2 regions of the Gottfriedia sp. OAE603 genome follow, and region 2 is predicted to be linked to the other one. Evidence: riboswitches for the same ligand, from Rfam matches in the RefSeq annotation. Region 2 holds a riboswitch; the other holds the start of a gene.
What was found. Region 2 has a riboswitch for thiamine pyrophosphate ahead of ABID96_RS16190 (ABC transporter substrate-binding protein). Riboswitches for the same ligand answer to the same signal wherever they lie in the genome.
Positions count from the first base shown of each region.

Region 1: linked by a shared signal. The riboswitch ahead of thiD (bifunctional hydroxymethylpyrimidine kinase/phosphomethylpyrimidine kinase) and the one ahead of ABID96_RS16190 (ABC transporter substrate-binding protein) in region 2 are both predicted to bind thiamine pyrophosphate.

Region 1 is NZ_JBEUNN010000001.1:405,239-408,455, forward strand. It holds gene ABID96_RS01890 (FTR1 family iron permease) at 1-1,156, shown strand, start outside; gene ABID96_RS01895 (hypothetical protein) at 1,146-1,520, shown strand; TPP riboswitch at 1,691-1,801, shown strand; gene thiD (bifunctional hydroxymethylpyrimidine kinase/phosphomethylpyrimidine kinase) at 1,941-2,747, shown strand; gene cytX (putative hydroxymethylpyrimidine transporter CytX) at 2,740-3,217, shown strand, end outside.
Region 2 is NZ_JBEUNN010000001.1:3,161,536-3,164,752, reverse strand. It holds gene hmpA (NO-inducible flavohemoprotein) at 1-11, opposite strand, end outside; gene ABID96_RS16200 (RrF2 family transcriptional regulator) at 184-624, shown strand; gene racE (glutamate racemase) at 655-1,446, opposite strand; TPP riboswitch at 1,675-1,784, shown strand; gene ABID96_RS16190 (ABC transporter substrate-binding protein) at 1,913-2,902, shown strand; gene ABID96_RS16185 (thiamine-binding protein) at 2,929-3,217, shown strand, end outside.

The DNA.
Region 1 (3,217 bases), 2.8 Mb from region 2:
AAATGAAAAGTTCATTACACATCAGTTCGCTGAATCCAAAATTAATATAAAGAATACGGGTAGTGTTGAAGATTTAATACAAATATTAAACAATGCATTATCAAACTTAAAAGAAAATGATGTATCTGGAGCAAAATCAGAGATAGATCAATTTAGAAAATCTTGGATTAGTATTGAAGGGGTAGTATTGACACAATCCCAAAAAGTTTATACAGATGCAGAAAGAGATATGGTTACTTCATACGCAATGCTGTCTGCTAAAACACCTGACATTAAAGCAGCAACTAAAACGATAAAAGATATGCGAGATTATCTTTCACCTTTAGCAGCTAAAACTAGTTATACAATGTTAGATGCAATCACAATTTTATTAAGAGAAGGATTAGAGGCCTTACTTGTTGTGGTAGCTTTATTAGGATTTATAAGAAAGTCTGGTCATGAGAAAAAAACTAAGTGGATCTGGTTTGGAGTCGGAGCTGGATTAGGTGTAAGTATAATATTAGGCGTTATCGTGAACTTACTATTTTCAGCAGGTGCTTTTGGAAGTAATAATTTCTTAATTGCAGGATGGACCGGAGTATTTGCTGCAGTCATGTTGCTTTATATGAGTTATTGGCTTCACAGTAAATCGAATTTAAAACAATGGCAATCTTATATTCAAACCCAGAGTACGAAAGCTTTAAACACTGGCAGTTTATTATCACTTTCAATTCTTTCATTTTTAGCAGTATTTCGTGAAGGAACTGAAACAGTCTTGTTCTTTATTGGTATGGCTTCATCTATAAAATTAACAAGTTTATTAACGGGCATTGTATTGGGGGTTCTCATATTAGCGATTCTAAGTTACTTAATTTTAAAAGTTGGTTTAAAAGTTCCGATGAGACCATTTTTCCTTATATCTAGTCTTCTTATGTTCTATTTATGTTTCAAATTTACGGGTATGGGCGTTCACGGTTTACAATTATCTGGATTATTACCAGCGACGCAGGCACCAATACCAACAGTGGATTTCTTTGCCATATATTCTACTTGGGAGAGTTTCATACCACAAATTATACTATTACTTATTGCATGTATCGTTGCAATTTTTAATAGATTTTCTAATAAAAAAAATGAAAAAAAACAAAATTCGGGGGAAATTGAACATGTTATCTAACAAAAAATTAGTTTTATCAATGACTTTAGCACTATCATTAACTTTATCTGCATGTGGCACAAAAGAAGATAAATCGATTAAAAGTGGATCAGATGATATGATTCAAACACTTACAGATTTAAAATCGCAAGTTGCTGATAATGATGAATCAAAAGCAAAAGAAAGTGGAGAGGCACTTGAAGAGTCTTGGGAAAAATTTGAAGACTCAGTAAAAGATAAAGATGCAGATCTTTATGAAAAGGTTGAAACTCCTCTACACATTATTGAAGCCGGTGTAAAAGTTTCTCCACTTGACGCAGATACTCTTAACGAAGCTGCAGATGATTTAAATGATGTTCTTAATGAAGTTAAGGACTTAAAATAATACTAAAGCACCCCAAAGGGTAGATTCTTTATCGATGGTCTACTCAATGGGGAGTAAGCCTGTAACTATCCTTTCAAAAGTTTTTATTTAGAATGGAATAAATAAGTCTAACTACTTGAATTTAGTAATAGTATTAATTAATATGATATAGAATTACAATTTGATATTTTGAATAGTACTAGGGGTGCCGTAAATGGTCGGCTGAGATTAAGACACAATTGTCTTTGACCCTTTAACCTGATCTGGATAATGCCAGCGTAGGAAAGTGAGCGAGTAAATGCATATTTTTATGTATTTATAACATTGATTTGTTCGAGCACAAGTCCCTATGGGGATTTGTGCTTTTTTGTTTTCTAAATCAATCCACAACTTCTATCTGTTAGATCAAAAAAGTCTATTCATTAAATAGGAGGAAAGAAATTGAAAAAAGTACTGACAATTGCGGGGTCCGACTCGAGTGGTGGAGCTGGAATTCAAGCAGATTTAAAAACGTTTTCAGCTCATGGTGTGTTTGGTATGAGCGTAATTACCGCAGTGACAGCTCAAAATACACAAGGGGTATTTGCAGTTCAAGACATTACACCAGAAATGATTGCAAATCAGCTAGACGCAATCTTTACTGATATTGAAGTTGATGCAGTAAAGATTGGGATGGTATCACAAATTGATACAATTAAAGTCATTGCTGAGAAACTAAGACAATATAAGCCGAAGCACATTGTTGTTGATCCAGTTATGGTTTCTAAAAGCGGCTATGATTTATTAAGTCCAGATGCGAAAGAAGCTTTAATTCAAGAACTGATTCCATTGGCAACTGTCATAACACCTAATCTTCCGGAGGCAGAAGTTATAACAGGTAGAAACATTTCAACGATTAAAGAGATGGAAGAGGCTGCTATTTTAATTCACTCATTAGGTGCTAGCGCTGTTCTTGTAAAAGGTGGTCACTTAGAGAACGATGCAACAGATATTAGCTATGATGGATACGAATTTACTTATTATAAGGGTACTAGAATAGTAACTAACAATACTCATGGTACTGGGTGTACTTTGTCATCAAGCATAGCTTCTAATCTAGCGAATGAATGTCCATTAAACGAAGCGATTAGTAAAGCAAAAGAGTACATACAACTAGCAATTCAACATTCATTCTCTATCGGAAAAGGTGTAGGTCCAGTACATCATTTTTATTCGATGTATCAAAAGGCGGGGATACAGCATGTATAAACTAACTGGAAAGTTAACAAAATGGAACTTCGCAACACTTTGGTTCGGAGCAGCAGTTTCAATCGCTGAAATTATGACAGGTGCGCTTATTGCACCTTTAGGTTTTTCAAAAGGATTGACTGCTATATTAATCGGTCATCTACTAGGTACGCTACTTCTTGTATTAGGTGGTGTCATTGGTTCAAGAGAGCGTTTAACAGCAATGGAGTCTACTAAAATATCATTTGGACGTTATGGTAGTTATTTATTTTCTATATTAAATGTATTACAGCTGCTAGGCTGGACAGCAATTATGATTGTGACAGGAGCCAGGTCTATTAATGTAGTAACTACATCTGATTTTCATTTTAACCAACCTTGGGTTTGGTGTCTTGTAGTTGGACTATTAATTTGTACATGGTTATATTTTGGTCAAAATGCTTGGAAGAAGTTAAATAGTGTAGCAGTAACACTATTATTTTTACTAACGA
Region 2 (3,217 bases):
TGAGAAAGCATGTTATACCCCTTCTTTTCTTTAAAGTAGTATTTATAATACATCTTTATAGTAGCCCCACCTACTCGTTAAAGCAATATGTAAAATACATCTTTTTAGTCTCAATTTATAAAAGTTTAAAAAATGTTCACAATTATGCTATGATTAATCAAAATAAATGAGTGAGGGGAATTTATGCGGTTAACCAATTATTCGGATTACTCTCTTCGGGTTTTAATATACCTGTCCACTGAACCAAATGAAAAACTGGTAAATATAAAGGATATTGCCGAGGCGTATGATATTTCAAAAAATCATCTAATGAAAATAATCTATAATTTAGGGAAGATGGGTTATATTGAAACAATTCGAGGACGGAATGGTGGAATCCGACTTGCAAAACGACCATCGGACATAAATATAGGTGAATTAATTCGAAAGACAGAAGAGGACTTTCATATTGTTGAATGTTTCGAGGATAACAATAACTGTGTCATAACACCTGTTTGTTCTTTAAAGCATATATTTAATAAAGCATTAAATCAGTTTTTACAAGTATTAGACGAATATACCCTTGAAGATATTGTACAAAATAATTTTATGCTAAAAGAATATTTTGACTTAAATAAAAAATAAAAACACTCGAGCAAAAAATGCTTGAGTGTTTTAAAGTTTAATTTGTATTATATGTTCCAATGGTTCTTGGAATATTGAAGAAGCTATTTTGCGAAATGCCACGGGATTTCCAGTGGTAAAAAAGGAGTGTGAAACAGACTTCTTGGTTGATAATAAATTTTGCTGGTCCAGTATTGCACTAACCTCCAAAGCTGTTTGATCACCTGAACTGATTAACTTGATCTGAGAGCCAATTACTTCTTGAATAATGGAACTCAATAGAGGATAGTGAGTGCAACCTAGTATTAAGGTGTCAATGCTCGATTCTTTTAATGGACTCAAAGCCTCTTGAATAAGATCAAAAATATCTGGTTGAATGTATCTACCACTTTCAACTATTCCAGCAAATTCTGGACAGGCTAATTCTATTATTTCGACTGATCGATTAATCCTCTTTAGTGCGTGTTTGTATGCGTGGCTATGAATAGTAGCATTTGTACCAATTACTCCGATCTGATTATTTTTCGTGAGCTTTATTGCCGCTCTTGCTCCTGGATGAACGACCCCGATTACAGGAATCGGCAATTTTTCGCGCATTTCCTGTAAAACGATAGAAGTTGAAGTATTGCATGCAATGACCAACATTTTAATATCTTTGTCTAGGAGAAAGTTTGTCATTTCCCAAGTAAACTGTCTAATTTCATCATATGAACGTGAGCCATATGGGCATCTAAGTGTGTCACCTACATAATAAATTTCTTCGTTCGGTAGCTGCCTGATCATTTGTTTTGCAACTGTTAAGCCTCCAACGCCTGAGTCAATCACACCAATTGGCTTATTCATCTAGTCCACTCGCCTTCGTTATATTTATAAGCTCCCACAAACTCCCACAAACTTTTAAACCTTGTTGATCTATTATATTCATAGTGTTCATGGTGCAATTTCTGCTCTATCTTTTTCAAGAAATGAAGTTTTCTATATATACAGATTATTAAAATATTAAATTTATGTTGAAAATGAGTCGTATTTAAGGAATTTATCTGTTATATTTATCATGAAAAGTTTATATGCGAGAAAATGTGGAGGGGCCAGTGTTGCTGGCTGAGATTGTATCCTTTAGATACTGACTCTTAGAACCTGATCTGGGTGATGCCAGCGTAGGGAACAGTATCTCTTTTGATATAGTTTTTTACAGTGCATTCACGTCCGGATATTTATTCGGGCGTTTTCTTTTTGTCTAGTTCTAGTACCTGACTATGGTGCTAACACATTTCATTTGTATAAACAAAACAAAAAGGAGAGTTATAGAATGAAAAGATTACTGATTTGTTTTTTTGCACTTTGCTTAACTTTAGCAGGATGTAGTGAGCAAAATTCGTCAACACCGAAGAAAGAAAAAAAGCTACAAAAGGTGACGGTAGTATTAGACTGGACGCCAAATACAAATCATACAGGTTTATTTGTAGCAAAAGAAAATGGATATTTTAAAGAGCAAGGTCTGGATGTAGAGATTATAAGCCCGGGGCAAACAGGAGCAGATCAATTAATTGCTTCTGGTAAAGCTGATTTTGGCGTTTCTTACCAAGAGTCAATTACACAAGCAAGAGTACAAAACGTACCAATCGTGTCGATTGCAGCTGTTATTCAACATAATACTTCTGGTTTTGCTTCACCAGTTAGCAAAAATATTAAATCACCTAAAGATTTTGTTGGTAAAACTTATGGTGGATGGGGTTCACCTGTAGAAAAAGCAATTTTAGATTCATTGATGAAAAAAGAAAATGCAGATGTTAATAAATTAAATATCGTTAATATGGGCGAAGCTGATTTCTTCACGGCAGTAAAGCGAGATATTGATTTTGCTTGGATTTATCAAGGATGGACAGGTATAGAAGCAGAGCTTCGTGGTGAAAAGTTAAATATGGTTTATTTAACTGACTACAGTGATAAGTTAGATTACTATACGCCGGTACTTGCAACGAATGAAAAAATGATTAAGAATCAACCAGAAACCGTTAAGGCATTTATGAAGGCAGCATCTAAAGGATATACTTATTCAATCGATCATCCAAAAGAAGCTGCAGATATTTTGTTAAAAGATAATCCAGATTTAGATAAAGAACTAGTTCAAAAAAGTCAGGAATGGCTTTCAACTAAATATCAAGACGATGCAAGTCGTTGGGGTGAACAGAAGTTAACAATTTGGAAAAACTATGCTGAGTGGTTAACTGAAAATAAATTGTTAGAGGGTAAATTTGATCCGGAAAAAGCTTTTACAAATGAGTTTTTACCAGAATAATAATTTTTGACAAAGGGGAGCTTTAAATGTCTAATACATTAATGAGTGTACAAATTATTCCTAAAACCAATAAAATTGAGGAAGTTATTCCAGCGGTTGATGCAGCGATAAAAGTAATCGATGAGTCTGGTGTAAAATACCAAGTTCAACCATTAGAAACAACAATGGAAGGCGAATTAAATCAATTATTAATTATTGTCCAAAAAATGAATGAAAAAATGATTGAAATAGGCTGTCATAATGTCATTACACAAATGAAAATTCTATATCAGCCACAAGGTATTGCAATGGATGATTTGACGGAGAAGTATCGTT